DNA from 4 places in the Anaeromicrobium sediminis genome. Region 2 is predicted to be linked to each of the others. Evidence: riboswitches for the same ligand, from Rfam matches in the RefSeq annotation. Region 2 holds a riboswitch; each other region holds the start of a gene.
The links. Region 2 has a riboswitch for cobalamin ahead of CCE28_RS14210 (aspartate-alanine antiporter-like transporter). Riboswitches for the same ligand answer to the same signal wherever they lie in the genome.
Positions count from the first base shown of each region.

Region 1: it holds a riboswitch for cobalamin, as region 2 does, so the genes downstream of both, cobT (nicotinate-nucleotide--dimethylbenzimidazole phosphoribosyltransferase) here and CCE28_RS14210 (aspartate-alanine antiporter-like transporter) in region 2, are expected to answer to the same signal.
Region 3: it holds a riboswitch for cobalamin, as region 2 does, so the genes downstream of both, CCE28_RS07140 (MATE family efflux transporter) here and CCE28_RS14210 (aspartate-alanine antiporter-like transporter) in region 2, are expected to answer to the same signal.
Region 4: it holds a riboswitch for cobalamin, as region 2 does, so the genes downstream of both, CCE28_RS21150 (ABC transporter substrate-binding protein) here and CCE28_RS14210 (aspartate-alanine antiporter-like transporter) in region 2, are expected to answer to the same signal.

Region 1 is NZ_NIBG01000007.1:121,560-124,777, reverse strand. Features, by position in the region: gene CCE28_RS09935 (VanZ family protein) at 1-402, shown strand, start outside; RNA gene ssrS (6S RNA) at 541-723, shown strand; gene cobT (nicotinate-nucleotide--dimethylbenzimidazole phosphoribosyltransferase) at 775-1,830, opposite strand; cobalamin riboswitch at 1,923-2,098, opposite strand; gene CCE28_RS09920 (AI-2E family transporter) at 2,212-3,218, shown strand, end outside.
Region 2 is NZ_NIBG01000013.1:45,004-48,221, reverse strand. Features, by position in the region: gene CCE28_RS14215 (acetyl-CoA hydrolase/transferase family protein) at 1-343, opposite strand, end outside; gene CCE28_RS14210 (aspartate-alanine antiporter-like transporter) at 406-1,638, opposite strand; cobalamin riboswitch at 1,781-1,983, opposite strand; gene CCE28_RS14205 (hypothetical protein) at 2,275-2,706, shown strand; gene pepV (dipeptidase PepV) at 2,805-3,218, shown strand, end outside.
Region 3 is NZ_NIBG01000004.1:192,027-195,244, forward strand. Features, by position in the region: gene nikB (nickel ABC transporter permease) at 1-550, opposite strand, end outside; gene CCE28_RS07140 (MATE family efflux transporter) at 567-1,880, opposite strand; cobalamin riboswitch at 2,166-2,347, opposite strand; gene CCE28_RS07145 ((2Fe-2S)-binding protein) at 2,694-3,218, opposite strand, start outside.
Region 4 is NZ_NIBG01000037.1:5,646-8,863, reverse strand. Features, by position in the region: gene CCE28_RS21160 (ABC transporter ATP-binding protein) at 1-59, opposite strand, end outside; gene CCE28_RS21155 (FecCD family ABC transporter permease) at 52-1,113, opposite strand; gene CCE28_RS21150 (ABC transporter substrate-binding protein) at 1,115-2,125, opposite strand; cobalamin riboswitch at 2,353-2,526, opposite strand; gene CCE28_RS22415 (hypothetical protein) at 2,604-2,753, shown strand; gene CCE28_RS21145 (hypothetical protein) at 3,046-3,218, opposite strand, start outside.

The sequences.
Region 1 (3,218 bases), on a different contig from region 2:
AATGTGATGAGCAAATTATTACTAGGAGTATACTTGATATATTTGTTTTATCTAGTGTTTCTTAGTCCCTATTATGGGAGAACTACCTATCATGTCAGTTATAATGTTATACCATTTAGTACTATTTCTGAGTATGCGTTTTTAAAATATGGTATAAGAAATACAATAATTAATATTGGGGGCAATATTGTAGCTTTTATGCCTTTAGGATTTTTATTACCACTAGCCTATAATAAGACTAATAATTATATAAAAATATTTATGTTAGCCCTAATAACTACTTGCAGTATTGAACTACTTCAATATATTTATAGGGTAGGCACTTGTGATATAGATGATATTATATTAAATCTGGTAGGAGCCATGTTAGGATATATATTAGTGAAAAAGATTAAAATATAGGGAGATAAGAATTGAATTTTTTAAAAAAGATATCGTAAGTGTTAAAAAAATCTCAAATAGAAAAATCAATCTAAATTTCCATTAAATAAGTATTTGCGAATTACAAAAAATTTGTTATAATGAATACAAGAAAAAGAAATATATCTGGGGTATTCGTGTAGCTCTTATTTTGAACCTACAGTTAAGAAACGGGAGTTCAAAATTTAGATGTGAAATTGACTTATGAGACCGAATCGGCAAGGACAAAGAAGTATCTGTGAGGGCACCCACCTATCGTTGAGATAGGTATCAAAATTAGAGTAGCGGTATTTTGGAATATTAAGAGAGGCATATGCCTCTCTTTTTTTACTTGTTAGGAAATTAAGTTTTACTTTATGGGTGAGTATTTTCCATATTAGATTCATCGAAGGTAAGCATATTTTTGTATGTAAAGTTAGCTGCTTCTATTATGTTAAAGGCCAATGCTGCACCAGAACCTTCTCCCAACTTCATATCTAAATTTAAAAGGGGCGATAAGGATAACTTATCTAAAACCAATTTAGATGCGGGTTCTGCAGACATATGGGATGGAATGGCATAATCTTTACAAAGGTTATTTAAACCATAGGCAATAATAAATGCCGCATAAGATATGAAACCATCTAATACAACAGGCATTCTTAAGCTAGCAGCTCCTAATATGGCTCCAGCCATGGCCCCTATCTCAAATCCTCCAACCTTAGCTAATATATCTATAGGATCATTTTTATCTGGCTTGTTAATTTTAATAGAATCCTTTATAACATTCATCTTTCTAAGGATACCTTCATTATCAAGGCCACAGCCCATACCCGTAATATTTTCAGGTAATAGATCAAAGAATACACTCATAATTGCTGTTGATGGAGTAGTATTACATATACCCATTTCTCCGATACCAATTACTTTGTATCCCTTTTCCTTAGCTAAAGTAGCATATTTAATTCCTATCTCTAAAGACTTTATGGCTTCATCATAGGCCATGGCAGGTCCTATTCTCATATTATCAGTAGACTTTCTGATTTTTTCATTAAAAACTCCAGTAATTTCTTCATCGCAATTTATGCCCACATCTATGGCCCAAACATGGGAATTTGTAAAATTACATAGGGTAGATACTCCATTACCTCCACCTACAAAGTTGGCAAATTGTTGCTGTGTAACCACCTGTTTACAAGGAGATACATTTTCCTCATAAACTCCATGATCAGCTCCAAAACCTAAAATTAATTTATTGGAAGTATCATAGTAATTATTTTCATAAATTCCAGATAACTGAATAGCTATAGTTTCTAATTTACCCAAACTATCTAAAGGCTTAATAAGAAGGTCTAGTCTTTCCTTAGCTAAATCCATATGGTTTTTACTAAGTGGTGTAATTGATTTAATAGTTTCTTGTAATTTTTTCATCTTTCAAAATTCCCCTTTAAGATTATATTTGTGTTTTTAGGCAATTAAAAAAGCCCATACTCCCAGTGGGAATATGAACTTTGCCGTCATTCACATTTTAAAATTTTAAGGCAGGTCTCCTGACTAAGAATCATAGAAATATTAAGCCTTCCCAGTAGTCTAGTGGCATATTTAACATTTCTCATCATTACAGTGGTGGGTCCGTGAAGGAATTTAACCTTCTTCCCTATTCTCCTAAAAATTAGGCACCTTAAAATTTTAGCTTATTAATTTCTCATATTTATGATAATATATTTTTAGAGATTTATCAACAATATAATTTTTTTTGGAATATTGAGCTTAAATGAAAGGCATTTAAACAAGGACTAGGAGAATCAATAGATGAACAAAAAAATCATAAGGTTTAGTTATAGTAGTTTAGTATTTGCAGTAATAATGATAATTTTAATAGGAAGCCTATGTGTAAATAAAAGTATGAGAATTAGCTATTATAGAGTCATATTTCCTATTGTGAATGGATTCTTTTTAGCATATATATTAGACCCATTTGTAGTTTTTTTCGAAAGAAAATTTAATATGAAAAGAAATATGAGTGTGTTTATAGCCGTTTTTATTGTCACATTAATTGTTATCTTGCTAGGAACTTTGGTAGTACACAATGTAATAAATAGTATAATAAACTTTTTAGAAACATTGCCACATTCTAGCAATCTAACTACTGGGATGATTACAGATAGAATAATAAATAAAATAGGTATTAACCGTATAGATGATTTAGATAAAAATACTATAGCTATTATAAGAAATAGTATTAATAAGGGAATATCGAGTATTAAATATGTACCAAAGAGCTTTGGCAATTTTCAAGGAACTATTTTTGGTATTTGTAAAAAAATAATAAGTTGTCTATTAGGAGTGTATATATTATTAGACAAAAAATTACTAATTGCCAGGGCAAAACGTATGCTATATGCCTTTACTAGTAATGAAAGAGCGGATTATATAGTTTATATAATTAATAAGGGCAATGATATATTTTCTAATTTTGTAGTTGGAAAAGTAATTGATTCAGCAATTATTGGATTAATTTGCTTTGTTATATTAATAATGGTAAAGTGTCCATACGCCTTATTAATATCCTTAGTTGTGGGAACTACTAATGTACTTCCATTTGTGGGACCTATAATAGGAGGTGTTGTGGCTGTGATTATAACTTTGATTGCAAGTCCTAAAATGACTCTAGTAGTAGGTCTAATAATTGCACTACTTCAGCAGTTTGATGGAGCCATATTAGGTCCTAAGATATTAGGAGATAAGATTGGGGTAGGAGCATTTTGGATAATAGTGGCTATAACCCTGTCAGGTGCCGTAGGAGGAGTTGTAGGCAT
Region 2 (3,218 bases):
CGTGACTTAGGTGCATATCTAAGTATTCACAATTACCATTATTTGTAGAGTTTCTTAAACTCTCGTTAGTTTGGTAAGGAAGTCTTTTATTTAATAAATTATTTTTTGCCAATATACCATCTAATTCTTCACCTACAGAGGCACCCGTATACAAATTGATTTTAATATTTTCACCCGTTTCTTTTACTAAGTCTGCCAATGCCATAGGTACTGCTTTAGGATATCCAGAAGGAGTAAAACCACTTGTGGCCACATTCATTCCGTCTTTAATTAACATAGCAGCTTCCTTAGGGGAACAGACCCTATCTAGTAAATCTTTATTTCTAATTCTATCTAAACACATAACATATCCTCCTAAAATTTTAATATTGTAGAATCAATAGGTCGTTTCAATTAAGGTCTATTTTATATAACAGTTCTTTGTAATAAAATGGTGAATATTATCATTCCAAATAGAGCAAAGGGATAACTGGCCCCATAGCCTGTTGCCACATAATCACTATCAGATGAATCGATAGCTGCCCCAAGTCCAGGCGTACTTGTCATTCCTCCGCATATTGCACCTGATAGCATAATCCAATTTATTTTAAGGACATATCGTCCTATTAAGAATCCAATAAGAACTGCAAACAAAGAACATAAAAGGGCAACAAATAGTAAGATAAATCCCTCACCCCTAATATTAGTTAAAGTAGAATAACCATATCTAAGGCCTACAATAGATAAAAATATGGATAGGGTTAGATCTCTTATGGCACTTAGAATTTTAGTGTCCATTCTAAAATTCATGAAACCTATTTTTCCTATATGGCCTAGTAGTAGGGCAGAGACTAATACTCCACCTGTAGAGCCTAAACTAAAATAATTGATTGCAGGTCCTAAATAAATTTTTATTTGTCCTATAAAAAAACCTACTATACATACAAATAAAAAGGGCAGTATTTCAAAATTAAGATTGTCTAAATCTATCTTTTCTTTTTCATTATCCATTTCACGTATGAAAGAAATTTTCTCCTTTTCAACGTCAATTTTAAATATTATAGGTAAAAGCTGCATAGAGAATATAACTACTATTACTCCAGGAATATAGCCAACTGCATATCCAAGGCCTACCATGGATTCTGTACCTTTTCCTAAAGCTGAAACGGATTCAAGGGCGGCAGCTAATCCAGGAGAGCTTGTTAATGCACCCACATAAACACCAGATAATGCAAAAATATTTATATTTTTATTTAAAAGAGAAACAATATAACAGCTAAGGGCTCCTGTAAGGGTAATTAGGAAACCTAGTAGCATAAATTTAAAACCATATTTTTTTACTACCTTACCTATATCTGTGGAAGCTAAAAGACCTACAGATGCAATGAAGCAGATTAGGGTAAATAAAAATAATTCCTTTGGAACTAATCCATTTGAAAGTATTTTTTGTGCATAAGCAGGCATTGATGAATCATTAGTATATGGAATTACATATTTCTTGTAAGTAAACCATCCAATAAAGAGTCCTGTGAACAATCCACCTGAATTGCCTAGTTTGATTCTCTTGTATTGAAATTTACCTATAATTAGACCCGATATGACAGACATAAATATTAGTACAAATGGATCCGTGACGAATTTTACGTAATCAAAATTCATAAAAACATATCCTCCTTAATAAAATGAAATAAAAAAATCTCCCTTATCACAAGAGAGATTAGTTACAAATAGGTAGTGAAAATAGGCATGGCTATTTTACATAAGACCTTATCATAACACCTCCTCATCCTCGTGAGTAATTACGGCGTTTATCTTTATGGCAGGTCTCCTGACTTAAGATCATCATAAACCTATACCTTCCCATTTTTAAATAAAAACAGTGGTATAACATAGGTTTACTCCCTATTACAGTGGCGGGACCGTGTTGGATTTTCACCAAACTTCCCTTTTAAATTTTTAGCCTGTAATTAAAAGACTAAAAATACCATAAAGTTCCGTATAGAATTGTTTAAAGTGATTGTATAACAAGAAATATGAAAATGTCAACAAAGATTCAATATTTGTAATATTCTTTCTTATGGCACGAAAGTTGTCTTTTTGTGCTAAATTCTTGTAAGTGAGTAATTAGAAGTTATAAGAGGTGTTTTCATAAAAAGTAAAAACTTAAAAAGTTAGATAATTATCAAACATAAAGTGGAACATTAATTATAATATTTCATTTTTTATGTAGATTAAGTGTTCCATAGATAGGGCTTGTATCATATATATGTATTAACCAGTAAGGAGTGTGTTTGCATGTATTATGATTTTTCAGTGGATACAAGTGACAGAAAGAATTATTTTTATTTATATAAAGAGGATTCTATTAGAAAAGGCATATACTTAGGTCCCATAATTGGACAAGGGTATATGGGAGAAATATATGTGGAGTTTCATAAAGTTAAAGTTAAGGATAAAGTTAATGAAGAACTTTATTATTTAACATTAGATTGTTCAGATAAACTCATAAGTAAATATTTATTTATTAGTTCAGAGGTAAATGATGTATTTAATATAGGTCATAAAGTTAAAGTTAATCTTAAAGTTAATGATGAAGTTGAAATATACCTTTATTCTCATGATGGACTTAAAGTAAATGAGCATGTAGTTAAAGTTAAATTTAAAGTTCAACATGAAGATGAAAAGTTTTCATTAAAGTATAACTTTTGCCCTAATGCCCACAAGTAGGTTGAATAAGCCTTATGTGGGTATTATTTTGCTTAAAAGAGGAAAAATAAGAAAAAATTAGAATATAGAAAGTAACTATATAAAACAGAGGTGAAAGTATGAGACTAGAGGAAAGAATTACTGATCTTAAAGAGGACATAATTAAAAGTACCCAAGAAATAATTAGGATTAAAAGTGTAAAGGCAGAACCAGACGGGGACATGCCCTTTGGTAAAGGGGTAAATGATTGTTTAAATTATGCCCTTAGTTTATGTGAGAGTTTTGGATTTAAAACTAAGAATGTGGACAACTATGCAGGTTATGGGGAAATTGGTGAAGGTAGTGAAATGATAGGAATACTAGTTCACTTAGATGTGGTACCAGAAGGAGATAACTGGACATATCCTCCATATGAGGCTAAAATTCATGATGATAAAATCTATGGACGTGGAACTATAGATGACAAGGGGCCTGCCATAAGTGCCATATATGCCATGAAAGCCATTAAAGATAGTGGTATTCCACTGAATAAG
Region 3 (3,218 bases), on a different contig from region 2:
ATAAGGTCAAAGCTGGTAAAATTACACTTTTTAGAGAGTATTGATCTGTTATCTTAAACCAATGAAGCTTTACAACAAATATATAAATCAATATAAGCCCTAACCAAAAAGCTGGAATTGATATTCCTACAAAAGAAATTCCTCTTATAATATAATCTAATAGTTTATTCTTTTTAATCGCCGATAAGATACCTAAGGTTAGTGAAAAAGCAATCAAAAATAATAATGCAACAACTGCTAATCTTACAGTCATTGAAATTCTTTGTGATAAAATATCTGCAACTGATTCCCTAGTGGAGTAGGAATATCCCAAGTCCCCAGTTAGCAAATCCTTAAGCCAATTTCCATACTGAACTATAAAAGGATCATTCAGTCCCATTTCCTCCCTTGTCTTTTCTAGTAATTCTTTTGTAGGAATAATATCATGAGATGTAAGCATCATCTCAGCTGGATCACTAGGGCTAATATAGGTAAGACTAAAGGTCAAAAATGATGCCAAGAGCATAACAATTAAAAGTTGTAGAATTCTTCTAAATAAATAACTTTTCATAATATCAACCCACCACTTAATTATTTTCAATAATAAATACTTTATTTAATAACTGTTTTTTGTATAAAAAAAGAATCACACTTCTAGTAAGACTAAATAGTATAAATGCAAGCCATAAGCCATGATTTTTATACTCTGGTATAGCAGTAAAATATCCAGTAATAAATACTAGTAGTGATATAACCATTGAATTTCTAATAGGAGCCGTATAGGTACTCCCAGTGAAAATTCCATAATAGACCATTCCGATACCGATGACAAAAGGGAATACCGCTAACCATATAACATATTCCTTACATAGAGAAATAACATCCTCTAAATTTGTAAAGATACTTATAATATGATCTTTAAAAAGTATAATAAAAGCAGACAAAATTATGCTTAGTACTACCGTACACACATTTGAAATAGATATCACGTCTTTATATTCTTTTACATTATTCTCCCCAACACATTTACCAGCAAAAATACTTGAGGCATTAGACAGCCCATCATATATATAGGATATAATATATTGTATTTGATATAATACTGCATTAGCTGCCAGTATAACTGTTCCTAACTCAGTACCCTTAGCGATAAACATATTAGTCATGATTAAAAGGCAAACTGTTCTTATCATAAGGTCAGCATTCACCCCCATTATTTTTTTGATTGCAACCTTATCTAAAAGTTCACTTTTATAATTTAATATTTTAAACATGTTTATCTTTGTGGATATAATATAGTTTCCTATTATAAATCCATAAAACTGAGAAATAAGTGTAGCATAGGCTACGCCTGCTATACCCATCTTCAGAAACATTACAAAAACTATATCTAGGATAATGTTTAGAACATTTGTAGAAACTTGTAAAAACAATGTTTCCTTTACATATTTTCTTCCCATCAACCACCCTAGATTTACATATCCTATAAGGACACAGGGAGCACCCCAAATGAGTATCTTAAAATACGTAATAGCATGAATGACAACATCAGGTTCTGGATTATATATGTACATAGCTATATTTCTAATAAAAACTTGTAATATAATAAACACACTACTTATAATAAGTGCTATCAAAACGGGTCTAAAATAAGCATAATAACTATCTTTTTCATGCTGGCTACCTAGTGACTGTGCAGAAAATCCCGAAGTACTAACTCTTAAAAATCCAAATAGCCAATACAAGGTATTAAATATAACCGCTCCAATTGCAACTCCTCCAATGTATGATGGATGCTCTAGTCTGCCAATGACAGCCGTATCTACTGCCCCTAAAAGAGGTTGGGTTACAGTGGATATAATAAAAGGTATTGCCAGAGATAAATATTCTTTATAGTTCATAGATTTCCTCACAATTTATAATGTTATTTTTATTAGGCCTATAACCCTTAAGCACATTAAACCTAAGTTCTCAAAAAGCCTATTGATGTAAGTCTAAAATGTACTTTAGAATGGTTTTTAAAATCACCCTTTTTAGCTTTATATACTTAAGTTTCATCATGGTGATTTTCCATAAAGATAATTAGTGAAAATAATAAAGTCTCTTAGCAAACGCTAAGAGACTCTTTTCCCATCTAAAAAAGTAACTTTAAAATAACTAGACCGAAATTTATCCCCTTTCGTCTAACCTTATTATCATTTAAGGCAGGTCTCCTGACTTGTAGTTCAATCTCATTCTACCCTTCCCAGATATTTATCCAGTGGCGTTTTAGAATTCGTCCCTACTTACAGTGGTGGGTCCGTGTCGGATTTTCACCGACTTCCCTATTCTCCTTTTCTTACAAGGCACCTTAACATAAGTATTTAATTTTAGATATTATCAGAGTAGTCCTTCTAGAAGATTCATCTTTTAGAGTAATCCACCCAAATTCCTTTTTCATAAATTACTTTAATACATATTTAAATATTCCATTTATAATTATATAAATGTTATATCCAAAATGCAATAGAATTTATCTGTTCTCTTATTCAAATAATAAATCCTTATTCCATAGCCACCACTTAAGTACATCTGTACAGCTTTTAATTTAAACTCTTTTGAGTATTTATTTATCTTTTATTAATTTCTTGACTAAATTAATAAAAGATAGCATTGATTTTAATCAGTGCTACCTTTCTATCATACATAATATTCTCTAGAAGTTTGTTGTTAAATTACTTCTTTGTATCAATTATATTTTGTATTAGAGCTTTACATTTTCCACAATCAGTTCCTGCTCCTGTTACTTCTCCAACTTTTTCAACTGTATCTGCCCCATCTTTAACTGCATCAACTACGGCTTCCATAGAAACCATTTTGCACCCACAGGCTAATGCTAATATTTTTTTTATATCTTTAATACAATTACCGCAACCTGTTCCTGCTCCTGTAATTTCTTGTATTTCCTCTATAGTACGAGCACCACCAACCATTGCTTTCCTAATATCACCATAACTCACTTGTTTACAGTGGCAAATAATTCTATTTACAGGTATAAGAACAGCCGTTACATAAAGATCTCCATCAGTTCTCATAGAATGCATTGTTCCAGCAGGAGCAATAAATACATCTCCTACCTTTAACTCTACTTCCCCATCTGCTAATACGCCAAACCCTGAACCCTTTATGCAATAAAATACTTCATCTTGAGTTGCATGTTCATGGAGAGGAACTTTTGTATCGGTAGTGATATGATATAC
Region 4 (3,218 bases), on a different contig from region 2:
TCAATTATTTTTTTATCATCTATAGAAAATTCTAAATCTGAAACTTCTAATCTATCCATTTTTTCCTCCAAAAGAATAAGAGCTCTTTCTTATTAACCATATAAAAAATGGTGCTCCTAACAATGCGGTAATTACTCCAATGGGTATTTCTTCAGGTCTAGCTATCATCCTAGCCAAAATATCTGCCCAAATAAGTAGAATCGGTCCTAATAAAAGAGATAGTGTAGATACTCTTTTATGATCTGCCCCTACTAATGTTCTGCATATATGAGGAACTATAAGTCCTACAAACCCTATAACACCTGTTATTGATACCACAAATCCGGTTAGTATACTTCCTAAACAAAGAATCATATTTTTTAAAAATTTTGTATCTACCCCTAAAGTAATTGCCACTCCTTCTCCTAACAATAAACTATTTAAGCCTCTTGAAAATATAATTAGAAACACATAGGAAATTAGTAGCCAAGCAGAAGGCCATAATAAATTGCCCCATTTAGCTCCACCTAAACTTCCTGTCATCCAAAATAATGCCTCATGAACCTTTGAATAATCTTGTGCTGTAAATATTAAAAAGCTCGTTATACTTGAAAAAAGAGCAGCTATTGATACACCTGTTAGTACTAGACGTGTTGAAGAAAAAACACCATTTTGTCTAGATAGTATAAAAACTAATAAACTTGCTAGTAATGCCCCAATAAAGGCTCCTATGGAAACATTCTGTATTCCAAATATGCTAGAACCTCCAAATATAATTATCATTACAGCTCCAGTAGATGCTCCTGATGATATACCTAAAATATAAGGGTTAGCTAATGGATTTTTAGTTAAAGCTTGCATCATTATACCACAAAGTGAAAGGCCTGCTCCAGCAATTATAGCTAACAAAGTCCTAGGAAACCTCAAATTCCAAACAATACTTTCTGTGGTTTTTTTCCAAGTACATTGAAAAATCTCTTTGAAAAACAACTTACTAGCTATAATTTTCCATACTTCTTTAAAATCTAAGGTTATAGGCCCTAAACTAATTGAAGCTATTATGGATGCTATAAGGCCTACACTTAAAGTTATACATAATATTGTAAAATATAGTTTTTTCTCAAAAATCTTCATCTTACTCAAACTTTTCTGGATAGAATCCCTTTACAAGTTCTTCTATGGCTTTTGTATTTCTAATACCAGGTGACATATCTGCAAGGCTTACTTTTACAAATCTCTCTTCTTTTATAGCTTTTATATGCTGTAAAGCCGGATGTTCTTTTAAGAAGTTTAATTTTGCATCATAATCTGTATCTCCATAATCAACTATTACGATCACCTCAGGATTTTTTTCAACTACTTCTTCCCAGGATACAGTTGCATAGCCCTTGTTAATATGATCAAATATATTTTTTCCCTTTGATTGTCTTATAATATCTCCACTAATTCCTCCACCAGCTACAACAAAAGGTTCCTTTTCACCAGAATCATAAACAAAAACTTTTACCATTTCCTCTTCTGAAATATCCCCTATTTTGTCTTGAATCCCTTTTATTTCTGTTTTCATTTTTTTAATTACTTCCTCAGCCTTTTCTTCTACTGCAAATATTTTTCCTAAATCTCTAAAATCTTTATAAACTCCTTCTAATGAACCACTACCGCCTATGGATGTGGCTAAATATGGATTTATTCCGTTATCCATCATATCAGTAGCTGAAGCTACTCTCTTTTCATTAAAAGCTGATTCCCATCCAGATACAAAGTCTGGTCCTACAGAAAATAGCACTTCTTTAGAAGGATATTTATCAGAAAGAACAGGTATACTTTCGTAAGCCTCTTTAAATTCTGGATAAATTTCATTATCCATAAAAGCTGTTCCTACCATTTTATCTTCAAGACCTAGAGCTAAAAGCATTTCTGTCATAAACTGAGATAATGTAACAGCTCTTTCAGGAGCTTTTTCAAATGTTATCTCATAATTTTCACCGTAAATTTCATAGTTAAATGTTATAGGTTCATATTCCCTTGTTTCCTTTGTCTCTTCAATTTTCACATCTTCATTTACAGCTTTTGTAGTTTCATCCTTTGTACACCCAGTAAATGAAAATATTAAAACAAATACTAGAAGTAAAGATATTTTTTTCATTTGTGTCCTCCTTTTTTATGTTTGTATTTTAAATAATGTAACCATGTACCATCATATTAAATCTTTTAACTTTAATAAAAGTAATCCCAGTAAGATACTAGAGAAAAAAATAAAGCCTCCGCAAAAACGGAGGCACAGCGTATCTCTATTAACTTAAAAAACTTTATCAAAATAAAAGATAATATCTTTCAAATAGTTCTACTCTATGGTCTTACTTCCCTCCGAAGTTCCATATACAGCTTTAGGCAGGTCTCCTGGCTCACGGGTCATTCTCTACCATCCTTCCCAGATTAATCCAGTGGATTTGGCTTTGTCTCCGTATACAGTAGCGGGGGCTGCAGTGGATTTTCACCACTTTCCCTATTAAACCTTATATTGGTACCCAAAACAAGATATTCAATTGTTATAATTGGATCAATACAATTATAACAATTGCTTTTACAAATTTCAACATTATAAAATGCATTTTAGACTTAATATGTATTCAGATATGGAATATATAGTAGATATTATTAAAGAAGGTAAGATAATATCTATAGTTGAAGATGTTGTAGGTGATATTCAATTTTTAAAAATTATAGTTTTATTTTGTACACTTAGAAGTACAGACTCCGACTATATACCGTAACCCTTAGTTTGAGTAAAAACCACGCTCAACTATCCCCGTTATCTAACTACCTATCATTCCGATTATTGTCCCAATCATTATACCTATTAATATACTTATTATTGTGACTTTTGTTTTCTTAATTTCCCGCATAACTTTTCTTCTTTTAATTTTTTTCATATGTATTTCTCCTCTTTCATATTCCAATTTTTACCTCGTTAAAGTTATTATATTCAAACATGTGGCAATACTTGTCTATAATTTCATTTATTTTTGTAAAATAACCATATTAAATAAGAAAACCATCATTAAGTCAAATCATACTCATTATTGCATCATCTATCTCATTGGTACTGTATCCAGCATAATCCAACGCATCAAATATATCTCCATCAGGTGCATTATAGACTTCCTTTATGCCGTGTGCCACTTCTTCCGCTGTGTATTCTGCCTCTCTCATGGCCTTTGCTACTTCCTCAGCAGTTG